Regions from separate parts of the Bacillus sp. NP247 genome, predicted to be linked through region 2. Evidence: predicted binding sites of a transcription regulator. Region 2 holds the regulator's gene; the other holds the start of a gene.
The links. The regulator Rex, encoded in region 2, represses fermentation and respiration genes when NADH is low (regulators of the CRP and FNR family bind a similar motif). The targets are predictions, from matches to a motif close to TTGTGAAATATTTCACAA.
Positions count from the first base shown of each region.

Region 1: a site for Rex is predicted at 2,503-2,520, ahead of KPL75_RS11680 (L-lactate dehydrogenase). Genes of this name have one in related genera too.

Region 1 is NZ_CP076653.1:2,186,723-2,193,940, forward strand. Features, by position in the region: gene KPL75_RS11670 (phosphatase PAP2 family protein) at 1-367, shown strand, start outside; gene KPL75_RS11675 (PTS sugar transporter subunit IIC) at 425-1,438, opposite strand; gene KPL75_RS11680 (L-lactate dehydrogenase) at 1,461-2,411, opposite strand; gene KPL75_RS11685 (spore coat protein) at 2,657-2,905, opposite strand; gene KPL75_RS11690 (hypothetical protein) at 2,919-3,104, opposite strand; partial or broken gene KPL75_RS11695 (lysostaphin resistance A-like protein) at 3,248-3,969, opposite strand; gene KPL75_RS11700 (permease) at 4,434-5,000, opposite strand; gene KPL75_RS11705 (TetR/AcrR family transcriptional regulator) at 5,099-5,656, opposite strand; gene KPL75_RS11710 (MBL fold metallo-hydrolase) at 5,660-6,382, opposite strand; gene KPL75_RS11715 (acyl-CoA dehydrogenase family protein) at 6,528-7,218, opposite strand, start outside.
Region 2 is NZ_CP076653.1:2,934,057-2,941,274, forward strand. Features, by position in the region: gene KPL75_RS15575 (ABC-F family ATP-binding cassette domain-containing protein) at 1-1,099, opposite strand, end outside; gene KPL75_RS15580 (redox-sensing transcriptional repressor Rex) at 1,287-1,916, shown strand; gene KPL75_RS15585 (YdiK family protein) at 1,946-2,137, opposite strand; gene KPL75_RS15590 (CPBP family intramembrane glutamic endopeptidase) at 2,134-2,883, opposite strand; gene groES (co-chaperone GroES) at 3,285-3,569, shown strand; gene groL (chaperonin GroEL) at 3,607-5,241, shown strand; purine riboswitch at 5,381-5,482, shown strand; gene guaA (glutamine-hydrolyzing GMP synthase) at 5,648-7,186, shown strand.

The sequences.
Region 1 (7,218 bases), 750 kb from region 2:
AATTTATTTTTTTTGGCAGACAACTGTACCACGCCCAACCGTCGTTGGAACAGATGTATTTTCTGAACTAGTCCGCTATATTTATAGTATTGATCATCCAGTAAACTGTTTCCCAAGCATTCATGTCCTTACGACATTTGTAATTATGTTAGCTGCCTTTAAGCGTAGAGAACAGCATGCTTTGGAATATTACATCCTTACTTTCTTCGGTACACTTATCATTTTATCAACGCTATTTACGAAGCAGCATGCATTTGTAGACGCCATTTCTGGAATGACGCTTGCAAGCGTACTATACTTCGGTGTTCAACTATTATTAGCAAAAGAAACAGTAACAGTTCCAGTAAAACAAAATCACAAAATGTAAAAAAGCAGACTGTGGCTTCTTCAGTCTGCTTTTCTCTATATTAAGGGGATTTTCAAATTAAGATTGCGGTACAGTCATATCACCAGAATGAATACGACCTGCTTTTTTAAGAGCAATATAAAGTATATAAGAAACAGCTACTGGGATGATGATATAAGTGATTATCATCGCTGGGACAACTTCCCATCCTTGGCTGGAAATTAAGTTAATTGGTGCGATAAGAGAGCTTAATCCAAGACCTGCAATTTCTTTCCCTGCTTCCAGTTGGAAAATTAATGCTGATACTGGGCCTACTATAGCACTGGCGACGACAGTTGGGACGAGAATCATTGGATTTTTAGTAATATTAGGCAACTGTACTTTTGGAGTACAGAGTGCTTGAGCTAATATGCCGCCTAAATTATTTTCTTTCGCTGAAATAACAGAGAATCCGATAAATTGAGCAACACATCCTGCAAGTGCTGCACCGCCTGCAACGCCATCTAAGCTAAGTGCTATCGCTAAAGCAGCTGATGAGGCCGGTGAGATAAGTAATAGTCCCCAAACTACAGCAATCACGATAGAAGCGATAAATGGGCTACCAGCTGAACTATCTTTAATGAATGCTCCAACTGTATTTAAAACTGGGCTAATATTTTGAGCTAACCAAATACCGACTAAACCAGAACCTAATATTGCTGCAAATGGAACGAGCATCATATCTAAAGCAGTTTTTCCACTTAATCGTTTACCAATATAAACTGCTAAAGTCGCTGTTAATAATGCACCGATTGGTTCACCTGTTTTAATGATGAGACCGGCTTCAGTAATTGAAATTGAACCAGCTCCAATTGCTCCAGCTACCATCGCTGAGAAAATTACGAGTCCGTTTGCACCGAGCATAAAAGCAATCCCGGCTCCAATTGCTGGTGCCATAAGTGATTTTGCAACAACTCCGATTGTAATAAGTAATGGGATATCAACAATTCTTCCTATATTTTCGATCAGTAAACCAATTCCGAGGGATACGAAAATACCCTGTGCGATTCCGGCAGAAGCTTTAAACACACGAGACATTATATATTCCTTCATTTGTTTCACCTTCTCCTATAATTTAGTAACCAACTGTTTTCATATAATCGCGTAAAACATCGTTTGATTTTGCAAAGCGGCTTTCTTCATCTTCTGATAAGTTTAGTTCTACCACTTCTCTTATACCGTCTCTAGTAATAATTGCTGGTACTCCTGTACAAATATCGTATTCGCCATATTCACCATCTAAAATAGCTGAAACAGCGATAACACGGTGATCATCATTGAAAATTGAGCGCGCAATATAAGCTAAAGAATTTCCAATTCCGTAATAAGTAGTTCCTTTGCGCTTATAAATTTCCCATCCAGCTTTTGCAGTCTTCTCAACAATTTCATCTAAATCTATTTCACCTAAGCGTTCTTTTTGTTCCTCTAAAATTTGCAGAATTGGTTTTCCACCAACAGTTACATGAGACCAAGCAACCATTTGAGAATCACCATGTTCTCCTAATGAATACCCATGAATACTACGAGGGTCTACATGTAACATTTCAGATAAAATTGTTCTTAAGCGAGAAGAATCTAGTGATGTACCAGTACCAAGTACACGATGTCTTGGCAAACCAGATAATTTCCACACTTGATATGTAATAATGTCAACTGGGTTCGATGCGAGTAAGAAAATGCCATCAAATCCACTTTCCATTACGCCGCCAACAATGCTTTCCATAATCTTAGCGCTTGCTCCTAAAGTGTCTAAACGACTTTGCCCAGGCTTCGGCGCTGGTCCTGCTGTAATAATAACAATGTCCATATCTTTGCAGTCTTCATAACTTCCTGCATATACTTTTGTTCTTGTATTTGTAAAGTTAATGCAGTGCGATAAATCCATCGCTTCTCCAACTGCACGTTCATGATTTATATCAATTAACAATAGCTCTTCGCAAATCCCTTGGTTTACAATGGAATACGCACAGCTTGATCCAACTAATCCAGTACCGATAATTGCAATTTTTCTTGTGTTTCTATTCATAGCAATCTCTCCCAATTGATTATGTAGTCTATTTCTTTTGTTCTTTACACTCCTAATTATAGAGGTTCTCACGATAGAAACCATGGATACTTTGTGAAATGTTGATCAAAGTTTTTGTCCTTTTTGCGAATTGTTATATTCAATTTTCGTCATATTTGTTACAACTGGAAAAATATTTATTATGTATTTATTGACATATACCAAATAAAAACGAGCGAATCCATTCGCTCGTTTCATTCATCGCGCTATTCCGCACTTAATTGACTTTTTAATTGTTGTACAATCATTGGATTAGCAGGCGCTGCCGGCTTATAATAACTTTTTTGCTTTGCGTATTCATACATATTACGTTGACGAGATTCATCTTGATTACGAATTTGAATTAACGTTTGATGTAACTGTTCATTATCAGACTGAGAAATATAATTTGCATAACTTGTTAAACTTGAATTTAACCCTGCTAAATAATCGTTTACCATATCTTTTTCATTCATTTTTCTCTTCCTCCTATCCTAAAAAAGTCATTAATTGCTGTTTCGTATTTCGTGCATCTTGCGCATCCTTTTGTAGCATTTGCTTTAGCTGTGGATCTGTACAAGCCTGTGCATACTGTTCTAATTTGTTAATAATTGTTGCGTGTCCACCAATCAAATGACGTAAGTTTTCTACTTCAAGCTCTGTTAAATTTTGCATAGAACATACCCGCCTTTCTTTTTTCATTCGTCATTAGTATTTGGGTTTTTTTGGATTGTATTCATTAACTTTTCCCACATATAAACAAAATAAAAGATGAATAGCTAGGCCATTCATCTTTTCCGCTAAATATTCATTCAATTTTATAAAGAGACAATCATACTTATACTCACAAGTAGGTTCCATACAATATGTAAAATGATACTAGGTACAATAGATTGTGTCTTCTTATATAACATAGCAAATACAATCCCCATAATCATTGCCGTAATCGGAAAACCCCCATGAAGAATCCCAAAAATGAAGGAAGAAATAATGATACCAACTAGAAAACTATATTTCTTTTCAAAAAATCGATACAAAATACCTCTATATAAAATTTCTTCTTTAATTGGTGTAATTATAGCAACACTTAGCACATATATAATGCTTTGTATCAAACTATTTTGAAGTGTCTCTCCCCCTAATTGATTTCGTTGCTGCTCTGCACTTTCAAAGCTAAACAACTCTAACATTGCATACTGAGTTAATGCAATGACGATAAAACCTATTAATAAATACAAGTAGGTTTTCCCATTTTTTAAAACAGATACATCCCAAATGTTCTTAATAAAATGAAGCACTGGTTTATAAGCAAATAAAACAATAGTAACAACAGCTGCATCAAATAGAAGTAAATAATATCCCTCTAAATTAGCACGTAATGCCTCTTCTCCAAAAATTCCAAGGGCTAAAGCAAGGAATAATCCCCCTAAGAGTGAGAACCCTAGAATGCTTACAATCATTACAACTAGATCTTTATATGTTATGTTATGTTATCTACTTCTCTTTCTGCATTATACGCGTCTAATACTATTTTACTCATACTATTCCTCCATTTATTTTCATTTACCTTAACAAAAACCCTTTAATACAAATATATAGATAATATAACAAAAATTTCAAAAAGAATAATATGCAATTTTACATATCATGAAAGCTTTGTATTCTATAGTTTTTGGAATTAGATTACTATAGAATAATTATTAGATGAAATTTCAAAAATTTCTTATCTATCCACCATAACCCTCGCATCATATAAAACTTATTAATTAAAGGAGAAATGAACATGAAAACACATGACTTCCTTACAGAAATCCAGAAGGGCTCTGAACCTAATCCATATCAAGATCCTATCGCATTTATTTTCGTTTGCTTTTCCTTAGCCATATACACATTTTTCAAACCTGCAAGATAATATCATTTAATGAGAAAAAGCCTACCGTTCTTTTGGAATCATATGCACTAAAAAACCTTAGAATCGCTTCTAAGGTTTCTGGCTATTCATAATCAAAACGCCATACTTATAAGTAACGAAAGAATTAATAATATAACTACCAATCCGCCGGTTACTCTTGCTATAAATTTCTTTTGTTCGCCCGCACTGGAAACGGTAAATCTGAAATATAATATGCCACCCACCGCAATAAGAATACATTCCAATATGATACTAATAGCCGGAAATCGCCACAACCCAAAACCTAGCATAGGTAAGTCTCCGAAATTCCCTGGAAGTAGCGGCAAGTCAGTGCGGTGCACAAGTAAATCAAGAATCCAATGGCTAAAAACTACAGCCCCAACAACAAAGCCACTCCGTTTGCCCCAAAATCTCATACCTACTATTCCTGCAACAAAGGCAATAAACAATGCCCCTATTAAAGAATGTGAATAATCTGCGTGAATGATTGCTTCACCATAACCATTACTATTAATAGGCTCAATTGTCTCTACTCCTAAAACATAAAGCGGTAAAAAAATGACATCCAATAATTGTGTGCTTAACATGAGAGCCCAAAGTGGTAGTTTAGGTGACTTTGTTTTCACTACTGCCGCTAAGCCAAAATGTCCTGCAAACATTTCACTTCACATCCTTTTGTAATCTTGTCTCCAGCAAACCGCAGCCTACTATACAAAAAGCATGATCAGCAACAAATTCATGTTGTCTCGCTTCTTATTCAATCTCTCATTACATGTAATCCTTTAATAAACGTTTCCAATAATAAATGTAAACTTGTATCTAAATCTAGCGGCAAACCAAATCCACCTTGCTGTTCAATCGACGCAAATCCATGACAAATACTTCTGAATCCACGTGTCGCATGAAGTGCATTCTCTCCTTCTAAGCCGTACTGTTGTAAAACCTGAAGACAAAGCTTTACAATTCCGTCACCTGCTTTTCTTACTTCTTCGTCTCGTGAAAAGGTTGCTTCATACAGTCCAGGATGTTTGCGGACGAATGCTACGTACGCTTCTCCTAATGCATGAATTGCTTCATCCATACGTTTACCCTCGACCGTTTCTTCCAGTCTGTTATGCAACTGTTTTATTCCGTAAATACCAAGATTTTTCCGTACATCTTGTAAACCTTTCACATGATTATATAGCGAGGGCGAACGTACCCCTAACCTTTGTGCTAATGAAGCTAACGTTACTTCTTGTATTCCATTTGTATCTGCAATTTCTGCCGCTGTTTCTACGATTTTCTGTAATGTAAGTCCGATTCTCGGTGACATAAATTAACCCTCTTTCCTACTTTCTATATTCCGCTTAGCTTCCTTAATAGCAAGTTTTATGACAGTGCTTGGATCCTTTATCATTTTCCCATGTCCTGCCGCAAGCAAGGAAGGCTCATATTCGCTTAGCTTCTCTGCACTTTGTAATGATATTTCTTTGCTCCACGTTGCCATTGCAGGAAACGGAAACCAAAATTTCATTTGTCCCGAAACAGCCATACCTCCTCTTGTTTGGAAGGCATCCCCGACAATTAGAGCTTTATTTCGTACATCAAGAAACGACATGGAACCTGGCGTATGTCCCGGTGTCATAATCGCAAGAAGCGATCCAACTCGGTCGCCATCCTCCAATAAAACATCAGGTACTGTTTTTACCTTTTTAGGTACACCGCCTTTTATTGGTATATTCGGTTCATCCTTTTGTAACGTCGTATCTCCTTCTAAAAGCTTTGCGTCTCGCTTAGAAATATAGACTGGAACATTAGGAAGCACTTCCTTTAATGCGTCTAATGCACCAATATGATCATCATGCGCATGTGTTAATACAATCTTAGTAATTGGTTTCCCTATTTTCTCAGCCGCCTGTAAAATTCCTTTTGCGCTATATGGCAAAGCCGTATCAATTAAAGTTAAACCATCTTCTTCCTCGACAAAGTAACAATTCACAGGAAACACTCTTGGCAAAAATGACAATTGATATACCGTTTTTTCATGTATCACTCTCATATTTCCAGCTCCCTTTCCGAATAAAACTAATGATATTAGTTTTATTATACTAATGGCATTAGTTTTATGTCACTAAAAATTTCATTTTTGCAAAAAAAAAAAAAAGAACAGTAGCCGTTTATACGACTACTGTTCTTTACAGCTATTAAACTGTGTAACGCTCATCTTCTAAAATTTTCGCAGCAATTTCACGTTTCTTTGGAATTACGTTAAGTGGTGTGTGGCGAGTTAATTTACGTAATGATGATAACATCATGCGCAGCATGTCGCCATTTTCAACTGCGATAAGTGTTTCTTTCGCATCTGCTTCGATTTCGTTGAATGCTTCTTGGCAGAATACTTCAGTGTATAACACTTTTTGTTTATTCTTTTCAAGACCAGTTGTTTTAATTGCCTTTTCTGTACGAAGAACAGCTGACTCCATTGCGTATAGATTGCTTACGATGTCAGCAATATTCACAAGAATTTCTTGCTCTTTATCTAATGCTTTACCGTATTTTTGAGCAGCTAATCCAGCTACCATTAAGCCGATTTTCTTCGCGTTACTTACTAAATATTTTTGAAGTGCTAATGGCTCATCGCCTACTTCTTCTGGCATCATCATCATTAACTCTTCTTGTAATTTTTGTGCTTTTTGAAGAAGTGGTAATTCACCTTTCATCGCTTTACGTAAGAACGTACCTGGTACGATTAGGCGGTTAATTTCGTTCGTTCCTTCGAAAATACGGTTAATACGAGAATCACGGTACATTCTTTCAATCTCATACTCTGCCATAAATCCGTAACCACCGTGAATTTGAACACCTTCATCAACTGTATAATCTAGTACTTCAGAA
Region 2 (7,218 bases):
TTCCGTTCGGTCCAACTAAAGCAACACTATCCCCACGAGTTAAGCGCATAGTTACATGTTCAATAATCGGATCTTCATCATAGCCAATAGTTGCATCTTTAACTTGTAAAACATCATTTCCACTTTGTTTTTCAATATCGAAGTGGAAGGAAGCTGATTTAGAATCGCCTAATGGTCTAGCTAATACTTCCATTCTGTCTAATTGTTTACGGCGACTTTGAGCACGTTTTGTCGTAGATGCACGAGCAATATTTTTTTGCACAAAGTCTTCCAGTTTAGAAATTTCATCTTGTTGTTTTTCATAACGTTTCATCTCTTGCTCGTATAGAGCTGATTTTGAGTCTAAATATTTACTGTAGTTACCAACAAATCGTCGGCTTTCCTTATTAGAAATTTCGTATACTTGTGTAACAAGTTTATCTAAGAAATAACGGTCATGGGAAACGATTAAAATCGCGCCAGGATAGCCTTGTAAATATTGTTCAAGCCATGTTAGTGTCTCAATATCCAAATGGTTTGTAGGTTCGTCTAAAATAAGTAAGTCTGGTTTCGTTAATAATAATTTCCCAAGAGCTAATCTCGTTTTTTGTCCACCACTTAATGTAGAAATTGTCGTCTGATGTGTTTCAACTGGGAAGCCAAGACCGCTTAAAATCGAGCGTATATCTGCTTCATACTGATAGCCACCTTGATCTTTATAATCTAATTGTAATTGGTCATAATCAGCTAATAATTTCTCGTATATAGCCGCATTTGAAAAGTTTTCTTCTTTTCCCATCTCTTGCTCTAGCCTTCGAAGTTTTGTCTCCATCTGCTGCAAGTGTGTAAAGACGGTTAACATTTCATCCCAAATTGTTAAAGACGTTTCTAATCCGGTATTTTGAGCTAAATACCCCATTGAGACATCTTTCGGTTTTATAATTTCACCACCATCATGAGATAACTCGCCAGCCATTATTTTTAATAATGTAGATTTTCCGGCTCCATTTCGTCCGACTAATGCGATACGATCTTTTGTTTGTACTTCCAATTTTATGTTTGCAAGAATCGTTTCTGCACCGTATAATTTCGAAAGTCCATTCACTTGTAATAATATCAATGTTTTCACCTCAAATAATTTCTTAACTTTGCCATGTTTATATTTCTCAATCATACTAAAAATAGTGTATAGTTTAAAATAAAGAGAGAATACTTCTTCTCTTTATTATACAAGGAAATTCATGAGTGCTAAACTTTTGTATTTGATTCAAGTATACGAATAAAGATAGGAAGAGAGGAGAGGTTATATGGATCAGCAAAAAATTCCACAGGCCACTGCCAAACGATTGCCTCTATACTATCGATTTATCCAAAACTTATCTCTTTCTGGTAAGCAACGTGTTTCATCAGCCGAATTGAGTGAAGCGGTAAAGGTTGATTCCGCAACTATTCGAAGAGATTTTTCATATTTTGGAGCGTTAGGAAAAAAAGGATATGGATATAACGTAAATTATTTATTATCATTTTTCCGTGAAACACTCGACCAAGATGATATAACACGTGTGGCACTTATTGGAGTAGGTAATTTAGGGACCGCTTTCTTACATTATAATTTCACGAAAAACAATAATACAAAAATTGAAATGGCGTTTGATGTTAATGAAGAGAAAGTTGGAACAGAAATCGGAGGAATTCCTGTATATCATTTGGATGAATTAGAAGAACGTTTATCAACTGATATACAAGTGGCAATATTAACGGTACCCGCTACAGTAGCGCAATCTGTGGCAGATAGATTGGCAGAAACAAACGTACATGGTATTTTAAATTTCACACCAGCACGCTTAAATGTGTCAGAGAATATAAGAATTCATCACATTGATTTAGCTGTAGAGTTACAAACGCTTGTTTACTTTTTGAAGAATTATCCACAATAAAACGCAGAGGAGATGACCTCTGCGTTTTATTATTGTTTTTTCTTTGTGAATTTAACTAATATAAGGCGAAGTGCCAAATTAAAATCAATTGTTGCCATAACTGCAAATAGTATTGTCCACATATTCCAGATTGTATCTGTTACGTTCGTAATGGCGAAGCGTGTAAAGATACATCCAAGAAGAAAGTACAATGCAGCCATGAACAATGGTGAGTTTCTCATACTAAAAATCCTCCGATAAAGCCTTGCATTTTTTCAGCTTCTTTAATCATTTCTTGAATTTGTTCATTACTCACTAAAACTTGAGCAATTGCAACTAATGTATTCATTGCAACATGAGCTGCAATAGGAACTATAATTCGTTTCGTCTTTACGTATAAAAAGGCGAATACGAGCCCCATAGAAGTGTATACCAATAAGTGAGTAAAATCAAAATGAATCGCCGCGAATACAAGTGAACTAATGATAGCGGCAATAAAGAAGTTAAACTTCTTATAAAGTGTACCGAATAAAATTTTTCTAAATACGATTTCTTCCAAAATAGGTCCTATTATAGATATGACGATAAGGAACCAAGGTGTCGTTCTTGCGATGTCCATAAGTCTTGCTGTATTTTCAGATCCCGGTGTAATCCCTAATAAACGCATTTCAATCATACCGGCAATGCTTTGTGAGAACAGTGCTAAGAAGAAACCAATAAAAATCCACCCAATTGTAGCTGGAACAGTAGAGCGCGTTTTATCTAAATGCCTGTCACGAATATCTGTTCTGAGTAACCAAAGTACAACGCATAATGCAATGAAAAAGCTAATGATAGCCCAATGACCAGTTATGAGCTGAATCTTTTCCTCTCTAGTAAATCCCCTATTATCGTATAGTCCAGTTTTCAGGAGAAGTGGTAACCCGGCAATGCCTGATAACTGCATTAAAATGTATGTAACGATAACCCACCAATATTGTTTCTTCAAATGGTTTAACCATCCTTTCTAACTCTAGTGTATGAGATAAAGTAGGATAACATGTAAATATGCTACCTATCATATAAACTTTCATTCGAATTATGATTCTTTTGTAAATCTTTATTTGAAATTAAAATAGAAGACAGGAAAAAGTTGTGTGTTTAGCGAAAACAACTTAGGGTGTCTTTCATATTGTAACATACGAGTGGTGGAAACAACGATTCATATAGTAAAGGTAGTGGAAGAAGGATTCTATATAGAAAAGTATATATAGTAATTTGCGAAAAAATTATGATTTTTTTACTTGCAAAAGAAATTGAGATTATTTATTATTAGAAGTGTGTTAGCACTCGTGTGACTTGAGTGCTAATAAATAAAATTTACATAACAAAATGAGGAGGTTATTGTTCATGCTAAAGCCATTAGGTGATCGCGTTGTAATTGAACTTGTTCAAGCAGAAGAAAAAACAGCAAGTGGTATTGTATTACCAGAAACTGCAAAAGAAAAACCACAAGAGGGTAAAGTTATTGCAGTAGGTACTGGCCGAGTGCTTGAAAATGGTGAGCGTGTTGCTTTAGAGGTAGCAGCAGGTGATCTTATCATCTTCTCAAAATATGCAGGTACTGAAGTGAAATACGAAGGTACAGACTACTTGATTTTACGTGAAAGTGACATTTTAGCAATTATCGGTTAATTATATACATTTTAAAAATTCAAGGGGGTCAATTATTATGGCAAAAGATATTAAATTTAGTGAAGAAGCACGTCGTTCGATGCTTCGCGGTGTCGACACTCTTGCAAACGCAGTAAAAGTAACGCTTGGGCCAAAAGGTCGTAACGTTGTACTTGAGAAAAAATTCGGTTCACCACTTATTACAAATGACGGTGTAACAATCGCAAAAGAAATCGAATTAGAAGATGCATTCGAAAACATGGGTGCGAAATTAGTAGCAGAAGTTGCTAGCAAAACAAACGATGTTGCTGGTGATGGAACGACAACTGCAACTGTATTGGCGCAAGCTATGATTCGTGAAGGTCTTAAAAACGTAACAGCTGGTGCAAACCCAATGGGTCTTCGTAAAGGTATCGAAAAAGCTGTTACTGCTGCAATTGAAGAATTAAAAGTGATTTCTAAACCAATCGAAGGTAAATCTTCTATCGCACAAGTAGCTGCTATTTCTTCGGCTGATGAAGAAGTAGGTCAATTAATCGCTGAAGCAATGGAGCGCGTTGGTAACGACGGCGTTATTACTTTAGAAGAATCTAAAGGATTCACAACAGAATTAGACGTAGTAGAAGGTATGCAATTTGATCGTGGATATGCATCTCCTTATATGATTACTGATTCTGACAAAATGGAAGCGGTTCTTGATAACCCATATATCTTAATTACTGACAAGAAGATTTCTAACATTCAAGAAATCTTACCAGTATTAGAGCAAGTGGTACAACAAGGTAAACCACTTCTTATCATTGCTGAAGATGTAGAAGGCGAAGCGTTAGCTACATTAGTAGTGAACAAACTTCGTGGTACATTCAATGTAGTAGCTGTTAAAGCTCCTGGATTTGGTGACCGTCGTAAAGCAATGCTAGAAGATATCGCAATCTTAACTGGTGGCGAAGTAATCACTGAAGAATTAGGACGTGACTTAAAATCTGCTACAGTTGAATCTTTAGGACGCGCTGGTAAAATCGTTGTAACGAAAGAAAACACAACTGTAGTTGAAGGTATTGGAAACACACAACAAATCGAAGCTCGCATCGGTCAAATCCGTGCGCAATTAGAAGAAACAACTTCTGAATTCGATCGTGAAAAATTACAAGAGCGTCTTGCTAAACTAGCAGGCGGTGTAGCAGTAATTAAAGTAGGTGCAGCAACTGAAACTGAGTTAAAAGAGCGCAAACTTCGCATTGAAGATGCACTTAACTCAACTCGTGCAGCAGTAGAAGAAGGTATCGTTGCGGGTGGTGGTACTTCACTTATGAACGTATACACGAAAGTAGCTTCTATCGTAGCTGAAGGCGACGAAGCAACAGGTATCAACATCGTACTTCGCGCACTAGAAGAGCCAGTTCGTCAAATCGCAATCAACGCTGGTCTAGAAGGATCTGTAGTTGTAGAGCGTCTAAAAGGCGAAAAAGTAGGCGTTGGTTTCAACGCAGCTACTGGCGAATGGGTTAACATGCTTGAAACTGGTATCGTAGACCCAGCTAAAGTAACTCGTTCTGCACTTCAAAACGCAGCATCTGTTGCAGCTATGTTCTTAACAACTGAAGCTGTAGTAGCTGACAAGCCAGAACCAAATGCACCAGCAATGCCTGACGTGGGCGGCATGGGCATGGGCGGTATGGGCGGAATGATGTAATTCCGTTCGCTCGAAAAACATCCACTTCTATATAGAAGTGGATGTTTTTTTGTGTTTTTGAGAGCGGGAAAATAATTTCTGTAGAATTTTGTCGCTTTCTCTCTTGACCATACTGATACTTCATTGTTAGAATCTAGGAAGATAATATAAAACAATCCTTCATATATCCTCGATGATATGGTTTGAGAGTCTCTACCGGGTTACCGTAAACAACCTGACTATGAAGGCAGTGCGTCTTATATTTATAAAGAGCGGAAGACTATCTTTCTTTATAAAGCCAGACCCCTGCCTTTTCTTTGTTATGAGACTAGAGGCGGAGGACTGGCTTTTTTTATTATATTGGTAATGCTTTTCGCCAAATTGGTGAAAATATTTATATACGAGAACTAACGTTGGGGTGATTATTTTGAAGAAACAGCATGATACAATTATCGTTTTAGATTTTGGGAGTCAGTACAATCAGTTGATAGCACGTCGAATTCGTGAGTTCGGTGTATACAGTGAACTTCATCCACATACAATTACTGCAGAAGAAATTAAAGCGATGAATCCGAAAGGGATTATCTTCTCTGGTGGACCAAATAGTGTATACGGTGAAGGTGCATTACATTGTGATGAAAAAATCTTTGAACTAGGATTGCCGATTTTCGGTATTTGTTACGGTATGCAACTTATGACACAACAGTTCGGTGGTAAAGTAGAACGTGCAAACCACCGTGAGTACGGAAAAGCTGTTCTTAAAGTAGAGAACGAATCAGAATTATATGCGAACCTTCCAGAAGAGCAAGTTGTATGGATGAGCCATGGTGACTTAGTAACTGGTTTACCTGAAGGATTCGTAGTAGACGCAACAAGTGAGTCTTGTCCAATTGCTGGTATGAGCAATGAAGACAAAAACTTATACGGTGTACAATTCCACCCAGAAGTACGTCACTCTGAGCACGGTAACGATTTAATTAAAAACTTCGTATTCGGCGTATGTGGTTGTTCTGAAGGATGGAACATGGAGAACTTTATCGAAGTAGAATTAGAGAAAATCCGTGAAACTGTTGGAGACAAAAAAGTATTATGCGCACTTAGTGGCGGTGTAGACTCTTCCGTTGTAGCAGTATTAATTCATAAAGCGATCGGTGACCAATTAACATGTATTTTCGTGGACCACGGTTTACTTCGTAAAGATGAAGCAGAAGGTGTTATGAAAACATTTAGCGAAGGCTTCCATATGAACGTTATTAAAGTGGATGCACAAGAGCGCTTCATGAACAAGTTAAAAGGTGTAGAAGATCCAGAACAAAAACGTAAAATCATCGGTAATGAATTCATTTACGTATTTGATGATGAAGCTTCTAAATTACAAGGAATGGACTTCCTAGCGCAAGGTACACTTTACACGGACATCGTTGAAAGTGGTACAGCAACTGCACAAACAATTAAATCTCACCATAATGTTGGTGGACTTCCTGAAGACATGCAGTTCAAATTAATTGAGCCTTTAAACACTTTATTTAAAGATGAAGTACGTGTATTAGGATCAGAACTAGGAATTCCTGATGAAATCGTATGGCGTCAACCGTTCCCAGGTCCAGGACTTGGTATTCGTGTATTAGGTGAAATTACAGAAGAGAAATTAGAAATCGTTCGTGAATCTGATGCGATTTTACGTGAAGAAATTATAAAAGCAGGATTAGACCGTGAAGTTTGGCAATACTTCACTGCGCTACCTGGTATGCGTAGTGTAGGTGTTATGGGTGACGAGCGTACTTACGATTACACAGTAGGTATTCGTGCAGTAACATCTATCGACGGTATGACAGCTGACTGGGCACGTATCCCTTGGGACGTATTAGAGAAAATCTCTGTACGTATCGTAAACGAAGTAAAACACGTTAACCGTATCGTGTATGATATAACGAGTAAGCCACCAGCAACTATTGAGTGGGAATAGTATTGTAATAAAAAAGATCCATCTATCGTTCA